4 regions of the Streptomyces sp. 351MFTsu5.1 genome follow, and region 3 is predicted to be linked to each of the others. Evidence: riboswitches for the same ligand, from Rfam matches in the RefSeq annotation. Region 3 holds a riboswitch; each other region holds the start of a gene.
The links. A riboswitch is a leader RNA that binds a small molecule or an ion and turns the genes downstream of it on or off. The one in region 3 is predicted to bind cyclic di-AMP.

Region 1: another riboswitch for cyclic di-AMP. It lies ahead of H295_RS0123770 (transglycosylase family protein); the one in region 3 lies ahead of H295_RS0110970 (M23 family metallopeptidase).
Region 2: another riboswitch for cyclic di-AMP. It lies ahead of H295_RS0141040 (M23 family metallopeptidase); the one in region 3 lies ahead of H295_RS0110970 (M23 family metallopeptidase).
Region 4: another riboswitch for cyclic di-AMP. It lies ahead of H295_RS0112595 (C40 family peptidase); the one in region 3 lies ahead of H295_RS0110970 (M23 family metallopeptidase).

Annotation. Positions count from the first base shown of each region.
Region 1 covers NZ_KB911784.1:201,703-205,324, reverse strand. The annotation lists gene eno (phosphopyruvate hydratase) at 1-539, opposite strand, end outside; gene H295_RS0123770 (transglycosylase family protein) at 808-1,494, opposite strand; cyclic di-AMP (ydaO/yuaA leader) riboswitch at 1,498-1,660, opposite strand; gene H295_RS0123765 (transglycosylase family protein) at 1,866-2,846, opposite strand; gene H295_RS0123760 (cytochrome P450 family protein) at 3,039-3,622, opposite strand, start outside.
Region 2 covers NZ_KB911804.1:51,848-55,469, reverse strand. The annotation lists gene H295_RS0141045 (aldo/keto reductase) at 1-785, opposite strand, end outside; gene H295_RS0141040 (M23 family metallopeptidase) at 893-1,918, opposite strand; cyclic di-AMP (ydaO/yuaA leader) riboswitch at 1,930-2,087, opposite strand; tRNA gene H295_RS0141035 (tRNA-Met) at 2,324-2,397, opposite strand; gene H295_RS0141030 (TetR/AcrR family transcriptional regulator) at 2,475-3,074, opposite strand; gene H295_RS0141025 (class I SAM-dependent methyltransferase) at 3,136-3,622, shown strand, end outside.
Region 3 covers NZ_KB911778.1:292,192-295,813, reverse strand. The annotation lists gene H295_RS0110975 (alpha-galactosidase) at 1-878, shown strand, start outside; cyclic di-AMP (ydaO/yuaA leader) riboswitch at 1,181-1,342, shown strand; gene H295_RS0110970 (M23 family metallopeptidase) at 1,347-2,282, shown strand; gene H295_RS0110965 (SGNH/GDSL hydrolase family protein) at 2,532-3,317, shown strand; gene H295_RS0110960 (TetR/AcrR family transcriptional regulator) at 3,486-3,622, opposite strand, start outside.
Region 4 covers NZ_KB911779.1:120,260-123,881, reverse strand. The annotation lists gene H295_RS0112600 (tellurite resistance/C4-dicarboxylate transporter family protein) at 1-522, opposite strand, end outside; gene H295_RS0112595 (C40 family peptidase) at 661-1,806, opposite strand; cyclic di-AMP (ydaO/yuaA leader) riboswitch at 1,815-1,961, opposite strand; gene pcrA (DNA helicase PcrA) at 2,401-3,622, shown strand, end outside.

The DNA.
Region 1 (3,622 bases), on a different contig from region 3:
GCCTCGGAGAAGGACTCCGCGCCGATGGGGGCGATCATGAACTCCTGGATGTCCACGTTGGAGTCGGCGTGCGAGCCGCCGTTCAGGATGTTCATCATCGGAACGGGCAGCAGGTGCGCGTTCGGGCCGCCCAGGTAGCGGAACAGCGGCAGGTCGCTGGCCTCGGACGCGGCGTGCGCGACGGCGAGGGAGACGCCGAGGATGGCGTTGGCGCCGAGCGAGCCCTTGTTGTCGGTGGCGTCCAGGTCGAACATCGCCTGGTCGATCAGCCGCTGCTCGGTGGCGTCGTAGCCGACGAGCTCCGGGCCGATCTGCTCGATGACGGCGAGGACGGCCTTCTCGACACCCTTGCCCTGGTAGCGGTTGGGGTCACCGTCACGCAGTTCGATGGCCTCGAAGGCACCGGTGGAGGCGCCGGACGGGACGGCGGCACGACCGGTGCTGCCGTCGTCGAGGCCGACCTCGACCTCGACGGTGGGGTTGCCTCGCGAGTCGAGGATTTCCCTGGCTACGACGACGTCGATGGACGGCACGAGCATCTCCTTCTGCAATGGTGAGCCTGGCGACTAGAGCCTAACCGGCTCCGGGGCTTCGGCCACCGTGTGGACCGACCTGTGGACGAAACCGAGAGTAAATTGTTTCTGAACTGAACAAAGACGGCCGTGCAAGCGCGCACAAAAAACCCCGCCCCGGTGCGTACGGGGGAACACGCACCGGAGCGGGGAGCCCGTGGGGACGGGGGGTGACCCTCACGAGGCCTTCAGTATGAGGACCACGGGTATGAGGGCGCTGTGGTTCAGGTAGGAATCACTTGAGGTGCAGCTGCTGACCCGGGTAGATCAGGTTCGCGTCCTCGATGATGTCCTTGTTCAGCTTGAAGAGCGTCTGGTAGCCGCCCTTGACCTTGTGCTTCGCGGCGATCGAGCTGAGGGTGTCACCCTTGACGACCTTGTACTCGCCGTCGCCCTTCTTGACCTTCTTGCCGGTCGGGGTGGTGACGGTCTTCTTGGCCGCCGGACGCTCGGAGGAGCGGGAGGCGCTCTGCTCGTTGGTCGAACGGGTGCCGGCGCTGGAGCCCGAGTTCGAGGAGCTGGAGGAGGACGAGCTGCCGCCGTTGTAGGCGGCGCTGGACAGGCCCGTGCCGCAGACCGGCCAGGCGCCCTTGCCCTGGGAGGCGAGGACCTTCTCGGCGACGGCTATCTGCTGCGACTTGCTGGCCTGGTTGGCCTGCGGGGCGTAGGCGGTGCCGCCGTACGCGGCCCAGGTGGAGGCGGAGAACTGCAGGCCGCCGTAGTAGCCGTTGCCGGTGTTGATGGACCAATTGCCGCCGGACTCGCACTGGGCGACGGCGTCCCACTCGGAGGCGGTGGCGGCGGAGGCGTTGCCGGCCGCCATCAGCGGGGCGGCGATGGCGACACCGGTGACGCCGGCGAGCGCGGCGGCGCGGGTGGCCTTGGACGGACGACGGTGCTTGCCCTTGCCGGAAAACAGCATGGTGGATCCCCTCACCGACGCCTGCGAGGTGAGCTGTCGGGTTCGGGCCGGTTGAGTTGCCCGGTCACGCACAGTGCGTGACTTCACCCCAAGCCGGTCCAGCGTGAACTGCTGGGCCCGGCGCTTACCTTGGGTCCCCCGCTCCTGCCTACGGCGCTTGACGCGACGACTGTTCCCGTACGGCCGCTGGCAGGATTCGGCGTTGCGACAGACGGGGCTCGGGTTGCCGAGCGGTGACGACGGTAGACATGCGCTCGGCGGAATTTCAAAGACGATCAGGGCTTCTGAGACTCATCCCACACTTTCACCAAAGTGGACATTCGGTGCGAAGTGTGACGTGAACTCCCGCTGTTTTTCAGGCCTTTTCGGCCCTATTCCACCCCTGTGTCGAGCGTCTGACCGGCGGAGATGTCGCTGGGGTCGGCCCCGATGCGGTCCCTGTTCTCGGCGTAGAGGGCGCGCCATCCGCCGTCGAGGCCAAGGGAGTCGGCGATGGAGGCGAGGGAGTCGCCCTCCTTGACGGTGTACGTGCGAGCGGCGTGACGGCCCGAGGAGGTGCCCGCACTCTTCGTCGCGACCTCGTCCCCGCTGTCGCCGCGGTGCTTGCCGGTGCCGCCGAGGGAGCCGACGTCCACCAGGGCCGAAGAGCCGCCCTCCTGCCAGGACTTGTCCGCTTCGTCCTCTTCTGGGCTCACCACGGGCGAGCCGTCGGAAGACTGTGCGTCTTCTTTGCCGGAGGCTTCGGAACCCTTGGTGTCGCTTTCGCCCGCCTTGGAGGTGCTTTCGCCACTCTTGGACGGGGTGGCCGACGGGGAGGGGGTCGCGGACGAGCCGTCCAGGGAGTCGAGCAGACCGGGAGAGTCCTCGGTGCCCGACGAGTTGGACGAATCAGACGATACGGATGATTCCGACGATCCGGACGCGGAAGCCGAGGGCGTTCCGCTCGCCAGGCCGGTGTCGACGCCGGCCGAGCTCGAGTCCTTGCTGAGCCCGTTGAGCAGACCGCAGGTCGGCCAGGCGGCGATGCCCTGGTCGTCGAGGAGCTTCTCCGCCACGGCTATCTGCTGGTTGCGGCTGGCCAGGTCCGCGGTCTTGGCGTACTCGAGGCCGCCGTACTTCTCCCAGTTCTCCTGGGACATCTGGAGGCCACCGTAGTAGCCGTTGCCGTCGTTGGCGCTCCAGGAGCCACCGCTCTCGCACTCCGCGACCCGGTCCCAGGTGGTGCCGGTCGCGGCGCTCGCTCCGGACGCCGCGAGCAGGGGGATCGCGATGGCGGATCCCGTCACACCGGCCGCCACGAGCAGCGCCGGAGCCTGACGGGGGCGACGGTGACGACCGTTCCCGGAGAGCATGAAGGGACCTTTCCCGAGACTTCAGAGACCCACGCGGCGAGTGGTACGGACCACCGCGTTGGTCCGTGAACGTATAGGGGTTCGATCACTTGTCACAAGTTAATGCCGCGTAGATCACGTGAAGATCACAGACTTGAGGGCGCGTCATGTTTAGGCGGCCGTGCGGCGGGGTTCAGGGGACCCCTCGGTCGATTACCGGACGGGAGTGAACTCCACGGGCAAAGTACGCAGTCCACGCATGATGAGCCCACCCCGCCAGCGCAAATCGGCTGAATCCACCGCGAGTTGCAGATCGGGGAGCCGGGTGAGGAGCGTGGCGAGCGCGGTCTGGCCCTCCAGCCGGGCGAGCGGGGCACCGAGGCAGTAGTGGATCCCGTGGCCGTAACCGAGGTGCTGATTGTCACGGCGGGACAGATCGAGCACGTCGGGGTCGGCGAACCGCTCCGGATCCCGGTCCGCCGCGGCGAGCACGACGAGCACGGGATCGCCGGCCGCGATGTCCTGACCGCCGATGGTGAGCGGCTCGGTGGCGAACCGCCAGGTGGCGAGCTCGACCGGGCCGTCGTAGCGCAGCAGCTCTTCCACGCCGGTCTCGAGGAGGTCGGTGCGGCCGGCGGCGAGCGACTGCTGGAGCCTCTCGCGCTGCTCAGGGTGGGTGAGAAGGGCGTAGGTGCCGTTGCCGATGAGGTTGACGGTGGTCTCGAAACCCGCGAAGAGAAGGATGAAGGCCATCGCCGCGGCCTCGTTCTCGGTGAGGTGTTCGCCGTGGTCGGAGG
Region 2 (3,622 bases), on a different contig from region 3:
GGGGCCGCGTGGGACTCGGCGATGCCGTCGAGGGCGGCGAGGACCTTGCGGCCGCGGTCGGTGTCGAGGTGCTTGCCGGCACCCGCCGCCCGCGCCCCCTCCACCGTCGTACCGGGGCGGTACTTGCCCGTGAGGAAGCCGGACGCGAGGGCGTAGTACGGCACGGCGGCGAGGCCCGCCCGGGAGGCGACGGCCTGGAGTTCGCCCTCGTACGTGTCGCGTGAGACCAGGTTGTAGTGGGGCTGGAGGGCGACATAGCGCGCCAGGCCCTCGCGGTCGGAGAAGGCGAGGGACTCCGAGAGCCGCGCGGCGGAGATGTTGGACGCGCCGATCGCGCGCACCTTGCCCGCCTTCACCAGCTCGTCCAGCGCGCCGATGATCTCCTCGACCGGCACCTCGGTCTTGTCGAAGTGGGTGTAGTAGAGGTCGATGTGGTCGGTGCCGAGGCGCTTCAGGGAGGCGTCGGCGGCGGCCTTGATGTTGGCGGCGGTCAGCCCGGGGAAGTCGGGGTGCTGGCTGACCTTCGTGGCGATGACGACGTCGTCGCGGTTGCCGCGGGCGGCCAGCCACCTGCCGATGATCGTCTCGGACTCGCCGCCGGAGTTGCCGTCGACCCACGAGGAGTACGAGTCGGCCGTGTCGACGAAGTTGCCGCCCGCGGCGGTGTACGCGTCGAGGACGGCGAAGGACGTGGCCTCGTCGGCGGTCCAGCCGAAGACGTTGCCGCCGAGGGCGAGCGGGAAGACCTCGAGGTCGGAGGAGCCGAGCTTGCGCAGAGAAGTCATGTGATACGTCAACGCCCCTGCCCGACGGGGATCTTCCGCTACGGCCGCAAAGTCCTCGTAAACAAGCGGAATCAGCCCCTCCGGACCTCAGAGATCCTCAGGGAGCCTCAGGGGTTGAGCCCCTTGCCCTGCAGCCACGCCATCGGGTCGATCCCGGTCGCCGCACCGCCCGGGTGGACCTCCAGGTGCAGGTGCGCGCCGGTCACGTTGCCGGTGGCGCCCACGCGGCCGATGACGTCACCGGTGCCGACCTTCTGGCCCACGCTGACGCTGATCGAGGACTGGTGGCAGAACCACAGCTCGGTGCCGTCGTCGAGGGTGAGGATCGTGCGGTAGCCGTAGGAACCGGCCCAGCCGGCCTCCGTGACGGTGCCGCTGTGGATCGCCTTGATGAGCGTGCCCGTGGGGGCGGCGAAGTCGAGGCCCGTGTGGTAGCCGGAGGACCACAGCGAACCGGCCTGACCGAAGGTGCCCGTGATCGTGTACGACGAGGTCGGCAGCGTGTACTGCTTGGCGAGCTCGGCCAGACGCGCGGCCTCGGCCTTCTTCGCGGCCGCCTCCTCCGCCTTCTTCTTCGCGGCGGCGGCCTGCTGCTGGGCTTCCTTCTCCGCCTTGGCGGCGGCCGCGTCGGCCTCCTTCTGGGCGGCGTCGGCGACGGCCTGGGCGGCCTTGGTGTCGAGCTGGTCCTGCTGCGTCTCGGCCTGGGCGAGGATGCGCGAGCGCAGCGCCTCACCGGCGTCCGAGGTGCCCTTGGCGGTGTCGACGGTGGCGGTGCCGACGCTGCTGAAGGCGCTCGTGTCGTCGGCGCCGGAGTCGGAGTCGTCCGAGATGAGCGAGCCGACGTTCGGCAGGTCCGGCATCGAGATGGAGACCGGCGGCTTGCCGGTGTTGGCGCTGGCCATGCCGCCGGCGCTGACCGCGGCTATGACACCGACGCCGAGGACGGTGGAGCTGCGGGCGAATCCGCCGCCGCGCTGCTTGGCCACGCGGTGCCGGCCTCGCACCGGGGCGAGGGAGTCCGCGGTCGGGTTCCACTCGCCGAGGGGGGCCTCGTCGTCGGCGCGGTAGCCGCCGTACACGAGAGTGCTGCGCGGTACGGACGGGGCCTCGGGGGCAGGCGGGTTGGACGCCACGTGGGCGCGCTCCTTTCCTTCCTTCTCGCCTACCGGGTTAGCTGACGGGTTCGGAGCAGGAAGGTCTCCTACGCGCGTATACCCGCCGTGTGGCCACGGCGGCAGACGAGCGATTCACCCCAAGGTGGTGGTTCCCCGGTTCCCTTGCGGAATTCGGCGCGTGAGCACGGAGCCGTCTCTTGTGACGGCTGGGACGACCGCGCTGCGTTATCGAACGTTAATAGACCCGGGGGCCCGATTCCAAGCTGTTCCGCTTGATCATTAACGAAATCCCGCAGGACTTACGGCCCATGACCGGTGAAAAACGGGCGAGTTGACCGGATCGCTCACGCCAGGTGATGAGCGCGCTCCGGGAAACACTCAGGGCCGGAGTCCAGTGACTGGACTCCGGCCCTGAGCCGTGAGTAGCGGGGACAGGATTTGAACCTGCGACCTCTGGGTTATGAGCCCAGCGAGCTACCGAGCTGCTCCACCCCGCGTCGGTGAAACCAGCATACGCCATCCGGGGACCGACTCCCGCACGCATTACTGGCGAGGTGCGGCCCGGGCGCTCGGGTCACGGCCGGGGTGGTCGCAGGGCGCCGGCGATGACCGTGGTCACCATCTTGCGGACGGCGGTGGTCTGCGGCGGGGCGCTCGTCCGGTCGGCGAACAGCAGGTGCCCGGCCCCGACGAGGGTGGGGGCGAGCGTGTCGATGTCCGCGTCACCGGCCAGGCGCCCCGACTCCCGCTCGGCGGTGAGGTATGCGGCGATCATCGCGGCGCCCTGCACGGCCAGCGGGATGCCGGTCAGACCGGCCTCGCGCAGCCGGGCGCGGAGGCCGTCGCGGAAGGTGATGAGCGCGACGATCGCCACCGTGACCGGACCGAACAGGTCCTGCAGTGCGTCGGTGAGGTTGTCCACCACGCTCCCGGTCCCGGCGGCCGCGCGCAGAGTCGTGGTCCGGTCCTCGATGCCGCGGACGCGATCGAGGACCAGTTCCGCCAGGAAAGCGTCGAAGTCGGCGAAGTGCCGGTGCAGCACGCCCTTGGCGCAGTTCGCCTCCTCCGTGACGGCCCGGCTGGTCAACGCGTCGGGCCCGTCCCGCAGCAGGACGCGCTCGGCGGCTTCGAACAACTGGCCGCGCACGTTGTGGATGTGCACCCCTGACGGCATCGTCTCCCTTTCCGCGCCGCCGCGCCTTAACAAGTGGGCAACCGCCCATTAATGTGGGCGCATGCCCACTTTATCGCAGGGACAGCCGGACACGCCCGGCCCCGAGCCCCACCGCCACCGGCAGACGGCCGAGTCGTTCGGCGTGGACGCCGAACGCTACGACCGCTCCCGACCGCCGTATCCCCAGGCCCTCGTGGACAGGATCGTCGCGGCAAGCCCCGGCCGGCACGTCCTCGACGTCGGAGCCGGAACCGGCATCGAGGCCCGGCAGTTCCAGGCGGCCGGCTGCACCGTGCTCGGTGTCGAACCCGACGAGCGGATGGCCGCCCTCGCGCGACGCAGCCGCATCGAGGTCGAGGTCGCCAGGTTCGAGGACTGGCAGCCGGCCGGGCGGCAGTTCGACGCGGTCATCGCCGGCACCGCCTGGCACTGGGTGGACCCCGTCGCCGGCGCGGCCAAGGCGGCCCAGGTCCTCCGGCCCGGCGGCCGACTCGCCCCCTTCCACCACGTCCCCCAGCTCCCGGCCGAGGTGATCGACGCCCTGGCCG
Region 3 (3,622 bases):
AGTACCAAGAGGGACGAAAGCGGACGGAGTTCCGCAATCAGCTCGTACTGAACCTCGCGCGCGAGGACGTCCAGGAGTACCTCTGGGAGCAGCTCGACACCCTGCTGTCGAGCGCCCCGATCGACTACGTCAAGTGGGACTTCAACCGCTGCTTCACCGACGCCGGCTGGCCCGGGGACCCCTACCCGCAGCGCCTGTGGGTGGACCATGTGCACGGCTTCTACGCCCTGCTGGACCGGCTGCGTGCCGCCCACCCCGGCGTCGCCTTCGAGTCCTGCTCGGGCGGCGGCGGCCGGATCGACCTCGGGGTGCTCAGCCGGACCGACCAGGTGTGGACCTCGGACAACACCGACCCGCTCGACCGTCTCGCCATCCAGCACGGCTTCAGCCAGATCCACCCCGCGCGCGTGATGGCCGCCTGGGTCACCGACAGCCCCAACACCCAGCTCAACGACCGTGTGAGCTCGCTGAGGTTCCGGTTCGTCAGCTCCATGGCCGGGGTGCTCGGGGTTGGGGGCGACCTCACGGAGTGGTCCGAGGAGGAGCTCGCCGAGGCCCGCCGCTGGGTGGACCTCTACAAGGAGATCCGGCCCGTGGTCCAGCGTGGCGACCAGTACCGGCTGCGTCCTCCGCGGGGCGGGCTGAGCGCGGTGCAGTACGTCCTCGGCGAGGAGACGGTCGTGCTCGCCTGGCTTCAGGCCCAGCACTACGGGGAACCCGTGCCGGCGGTGCGGCTGCGCGGGCTCGACCCGACGGCGTCGTACGAATGCCTCGAAACGGGCGAAGTTCACCGAGGGGCCGTATTGCTGCATCACGGACTTCGCACCGGTCTGCGGGGTGACCTCGATGCGGCAGTTTTCCGGCTGCGCCGCATCTAGGGCTTCTGTCCGAATTGCTGGGTTCTTTCCAACTCCTTCCGAAGTGCGGGATCTTGGGAATTCGTGACGTGAGGAGCGTCATATCCGTGACGGTGTGTCGCACGGCATGTTCACGTAATCCGCATAATTCCCAAGGGGGTTTGCGTGGGTGACGGGCTTCCGATTGACGCAGGGTGACCGGTAATCCCCATAAGGGATCAAGGGGAACGCATTCCCGCGGAACCCCTCACTTGTCCCTTTGCGTCTTGCTCGTTTACGTTCGCCACCGATCCGGTCGGACGCCCAATCCTGCCGCCGAACGGATTCCGCACACACTCACCCGTGACGGCAGGAGCGGGGGACCCACAGGCAGTACCGCCTGTTCCGGTCTCCGGAACAGGCTTGGGGTTTAGCCGCGTCCCGACGCGGCCGGGCATCTCCAGCTCGCACCCGACAGCTCACCTCGCAGGCGCCGGAGAGGAATTCGTCATGCCCGCGAAGGGTAAGCACCGCCGCCCGAAGTCCCAGCGCTTCACCCGCTCGATAGCCGTCGCCGGCACCGGAGGCGCCGCGCTCGCGCTGCCGCTGATGGGAGCCACCGGCGCCCACGCCGCCACCTCGCAGTCGGTGCCGGAAAAGGCAGTTCAGTCGCTTCCGGTCACGCAGAAGACCGCCGAGAAGTCGGCCGAGAGGACCGCCGCCAGGAAAGACACCGCGAAGGCCTCGACCGTGCGCACCTATTCGGTGCGCGTCGGCGACTGCCTCTCGGAGATCGCGGACGAGCAGAATGTCGCCGGTGGCTGGAAGAAGCTCTATGCCGACAACCGCGAGGCCGTCGGCGACGACCCCTCGCTGATCCACCCCGGCCTGAAGCTGTCGATCGGCAAGAAGGCGGCCCCGGGCGCGACGAAGACCGGATCCCCGGCCAAGTCGTCCGCCCCGAAGGCATCTTCCCCGAAGCCGGAGAAGGCGGAGGCGAAGCCGGCGGCCGCGACCCAGAGCTCCGGCAGCTCCAGCGGCTACACCCTGCCGGTCACCGGCGCCACCATCGGCACCGGGTACCACGTGGCGGGTGCCATGTGGTCCAGCGGCTACCACACCGGCGTCGACTTCGTCGTGCCCACCGGCACCCCGCTCAAGGCCGTCGCCGCGGGCACGGTCGTCTCCGCGGGCTGGGGCGGTGCCTACGGCAACCAGGTCGTCATCAAGCTGAACGACGGCTACTACGCCCAGTACGCCCACCTCTCGCAGCTCTCGGTGTCGGCCGGTCAGACCGTGTCCGAGGGGCAGCAGATCGGTCTCTCCGGCGCCACCGGCAACGTGACGGGACCGCACCTGCACTTCGAGATCCGCACCACGCCGGACTACGGCTCGGACGTGGACCCGGTCGCCTACCTCCGCTCGAAGGGCGTCGCCGTCGGCTGACCCCGCCCCTGTGCCACCGAAGGCCGGACCCCGATCCCCGGGTCCGGCCTTCGGTGTTCGGTAACGACTTCCGGGTGTGGCGGTCGCATCGCCAACAGTGGTGATCAGGGACCTATTCCTGGTTTGGCCAACACTTTAGGAGTGGCTTATCTCACCGCACGTCAAGGTCTTCCTACGGTCGCGTAGGTCACATTCGAAGGTGAATCATGAACCGCTGTGGCAGACGATTCGAAGAATGACAGCAGATCAGTGATCGGGTCGTACGTGGCGGTGGGGGACAGCTTCACCGAGGGCGTCGGCGACCCCGGCCCCGACGGGGCGTTCGTCGGCTGGGCCGACCGGTTCGCGGTGCTCCTCGCCGACCGGCGGCCCGAGGGCGAATTCAGGTACAGCAATCTCGCCGTGCGCGGAAAGCTGCTCGACCAGATCGTCGAGGACCAGCTTCCGCAGGCCGTCGAACTGGCACCGGACCTGGTGTCGTTCTGCGCCGGCGGCAACGACATCATCCGGCCCGGCACCGACCCCGACGAGGTCGCCGAGCGCTTCGAGCGGGCCGTCGCCCGGCTCACCGAGGCGTGCGGCACCGTCATGGTGACCACAGGCTTCGACACCCGTGGCGTGCCCGTGCTCAAGCACCTGCGCGGCAAGATCGCCACGTACAACGGCCATGTGCGGGCCGTCGCCGACCGGTACGGGTGCCCGGTGCTCGATCTGTGGTCCCTGAAGACGATCCAGGACCGGCGGGCCTGGGACCACGACCGGCTGCACCTGTCCGCGGAGGGGCACACGCGTGTGGCGCTCCGTGCGGGGCAGGTCCTCGGCCTGGAGGTCCCGGCCGACCCCGACCAGCCATGGCCACCGCTGCCGCCCCGCGGCCCACTGGACGTGCGGCGCGACGACGTCCACTGGGCACGGGAGTTCCTGGTGCCGTGGATCGGCCGCCGACTGCGCGGGGAGTCCTCCGGCGACCATGTGACGGCCAAGGGCGTGCTCTCCCCGGACGACATCAAGACACGGATCGCTTCGGTGGCCTGAGTGCAAGAGCACGGGGCGGGTTAGCTGGGACAACCGGGCTACGGCGTAGGGGCCGGGCGACGGGAGTTCCAGCGCTCCGTTGGCCGTCCGGCGCCGGGAGTTGTCCGGCGGCCGGGCCGGCCGGCGGCGGCGACGGGTGGTCCGCAGTGTGCGGGCTCGTGGCTACGGCTACGGCGTCAACGTCGTCCTGTCCAGGCCCAGTTCGCGGGCCAAGGCCTCGTCGACCCACTCCTGGGCGCGGGTCCGGGGGACCGCTCCGGCGTAGGACGTCAGCTGTACGGCGAGGCCGTCCAGGAGGGCCGTGA
Region 4 (3,622 bases), on a different contig from region 3:
GACCAGACCGAGCCAGAACAGCACGAGCGCGGTGTGCGCGAGCCAGGCCGCCGACTCGGCCGCCGCGAGGGTGGCGCCGAGGACCGCGAGGCCTTCCGTCGCCACGCAGCCCAGGAACACCCCGCCGGGCATCCGCCGCCTCCAGTGGCTCACGACGAACACGATCAGCACCGGCCACAGCAGTGCGGCCAGCGCGAGCAGCGCCTCGGCCAGGGGCTGCCGGCCGAGCGCGGAGAAGCCGGTGCCGAGGACGGTGGTCGCCGCCACCGCCGTCAGGGCGCCCGGCGTCCCGGCCTCGGCGGCCCATCGCGCGCGCTCCCGCAGCAGTCGTACGGCGAATTCGGCGGCCAGTCCCAGCCAGGCCGCGCAGCCGATCACCAGGGCGATCCGGGACAGCGTCGCGTAGCCGGTCAGATGCAGCCCGACCGACAGGATGCCGGTCGCCAGCACGGCGGCCCCGGCGGCGGGCGGGCGCTGCGTCCACCAGACGCGCAGGGGGGAGTACGGGGAGGTACCGGCCATGGACCGATGCTAGGAAGCTCCGCGCAGCCCGCGAGCGGGGCGCGCACGCGCGCGTGGGGGAAATCGCCCGGGCGGGGCGGGCACACGCGCGTGGGGGACATCGCGCGGGCGCAGGCGCCCCGCCCGCGCCACGGGACCTCAGGCCGGTCGCACCACGCTGTGGATCGCCGACTCGCCGTCGTAGTAGATCGACTCCTCGCGGACGTACGCGCCCGGCTTGGGGGCGTGGATCATCATGCCGTTGCCGATGTAGAGGCCGACATGGGTGATGTCGTCGTAGAAGAAGACCAGGTCACCCGGCTGGGCGTCGGCCAGGGAGACCGTGGTGCCGGCGTTGACCTGGTCGTAGGTGACGCGGGGGAGGGTGACGCCGGCGGCCTTCCAGGCGGCCTGGGTGAGGCCTGAGCAGTCGTAGGAGCCGGGGCCGGTGGCGCCCCACACATAGGGCTTGCCGATCTGTGCGCGGGCGAAGGCGAGCGCCTTGGCGGCCCTGGTGGCGTACGAGGAGTCGGTCGCGGTCGAGGTGCCGGTGCCCGGCGTGCTCTCCTGCCGGCCCGCCTCCTGCGCGGCCTTCTCCGCGGCCGCCTGCTGCCGGGCCAGCTCCGCCGCCTTGCGGGCCGCGGCCTCCTGCTTCGCCTTCTCGATCGCCGCGAGGCGGGCCTTCTCCTGAGCCGTCAGCTCCGAGAGCAGCTCGCGCGCGTCGGCGAGCTTCTTCTGGACGGTCGCCTTCGCGGTCTTCAGGTCGCTCTGCGTCTCGGTGAGCGACTGGAGGCTCTGGGAGGCCTCCTGACGCTTCTTCATCGTCGCCGACTGCTCGGAGACGTAGTCGTCGACCGCGCCCTTCTGGCGGCTCGTGAGGCGGCCCATCAGCTGCGTCTGGTCGAAGTAGTCCTGCGGGGTGTCGGCGAGCAGGAAGGTCGCTGTGCCGGGCGCGGCGGCCCCGGTGCGGTACTGCTCGGCGGCGAAGGAACCGAGCTCCTCCCGGGCCTGGTTGAGCTTCTCGGTGCGCCGCGCGACGTCGTCGAGGAGCGTGTCGACCTGCTTGCGCTGCTTGGTCGTCCGCTCCTTGGCCGCGTTGTAGGTGTCGGTCGCCGACTCCGCCTGGCGGTAGAGGTCGTCGACCTTCTTCTCGACCTCTTCGAGACTGGGTTTGTCATCGGCCGGCGCGGCGTTCGCCGACTGGGACAGCAGGGCCACGGAGGTGAGCGCGGCCGTCGCGAGGGCCGGGGTCCGTATGCCTGCTACGCGCGTACCAGCGGGACGCGACTTGCGGTGCGACGCCAAGGGAGGCGACTCCTTCCGTGCTCCGCCTACCGGGTTAGCTGTCGGGTTCGGGCGGGAAGGGTTGCCCTACGGCGCTCCCGTGGGCGGGAGTCGGCCGATTCACCCCGGGGTTCGGTGGGTCCCCGGCTCCGGGCGCGCGGCGGCGCTGCCGGACTCGGCGGAGGCCGCGCGGCCCGGCGACGTTCGCCGGAGGGGGTCGTACGGCCTACCGGGAACGGTAGCCAACTGCTGTGGCCCCTGTGAAGGTTGATGTTCGATATGCCCGATACATTTTCGTGACCTTCGGTCAGGGGTGCGTGGCTGACGGTCGGCGCCGAGTGGTCTGTCGCGGCTCGAGTGCTTTTCCTGAGTGTGACCGCGAGGCGGAGGAAGGGCGGTTCCGGCGGGGCGCGGCGCCTGCCAGCCGGCCGCGGACCGTGACGACACGGCTCCGGAGGGTCGTGGGCCGGCGCCGGACGGGCGGGGTGCGACAGCTGTCGCGGCCTGCGCCCGGGCGCTGAGCGGGCCTGCGCCCGGGCGCTGGGCGTGCCGATTCCGGCGATGTTCTCAGGGCGGCGGCGGGCTGTCAGTGGGGCCCCCTAGACTCGGAGAGCGATGAGCAGCCTCTTTGACGACAGCTTCCTGGCGGACCTCCAGGCCCCTCGCGGGCACGCGGAGGAACCCCCGCCGCCGCCCGAGGACGACCACGTGCCGGAACCCGTTCCGGACGATCTGTTCGGCGGGAAGTTCGACGTGCCCCCGGACCGGGACGCCTACTACCGCGATGGCGCCCCCCGCCCGGTGCTGGACGCGGCCGCGCTCCTGGACGGGCTGAACGAGAACCAGCGCGCCGCCGTCGTGCACTCCGGCACCCCGCTGCTCATCGTGGCCGGCGCCGGCTCCGGCAAGACCCGGGTGCTCACCCACCGCATCGCCCACCTCCTCGGCGAGCGCCGTGTCCACCCCGGCCAGATCCTCGCGATCACCTTCACCAACAAGGCCGCGGGCGAGATGAAGGAGCGCGTCGAGCAGCTCGTCGGCCCGCGGGCCAACGCGATGTGGGTGATGACCTTCCACAGCGCGTGCGTGCGGATCCTGCGCAGGGAGTCGAAGAAGCTCGGGTTCACCTCCTCCTTCTCGATCTACGACGCCGCCGACTCGAAGCGTCTGATGGCCCTGGTCTGCCGCGACCTCGACCTCGACCCCAAGAAGTTCCCGCCGAAGTCCTTCAGCGCCAAGATCAGCAACCTGAAGAACGAGCTGATCGACGAGGAGGACTTCGCCGCCCAGGCCGCCGACGGCTTCGAGAAGACCCTCGCCCAGGCCTACGCCATGTACCAGTCGCGGCTGCGCGAGGCCAACGCCCTCGACTTCGACGACCTGATCATGACGACGGTCAACCTGCTGCGCGCCTTCCCGGACGTCGCCGAGCACTACCGCCGCCGCTTCCGGCACGTCCTCGTCGACGAGTACCAGGACACCAACCACGCCCAGTACGCGCTGGTCAGGGAGCTGGTCGGCACCTCCGAGCACCCCGTCGACGTACCGCCGAGCGAACACGACCTGCCGCCCGCCGAGCTCTGTGTCGTCGGTGACGCCGACCAGTCGATCTACGCCTTCCGCGGCGCGACCATCCGCAACATCCTCCAGTTCGAGGAGGACTACCCGGACGCGGTGACGATCCTCCTGGAGCAGAACTACCGCTCCACCCAGACGATCCTCACCGCCGCCAATGCCGTCATCGAGCGCAACGAGTCCCGCCGCCCCAAGAACCTGTGGACCAACGCGGGCGCGGGTGCGCGCATCACCGGCTATGTCGCCGACACCGAGCACGACG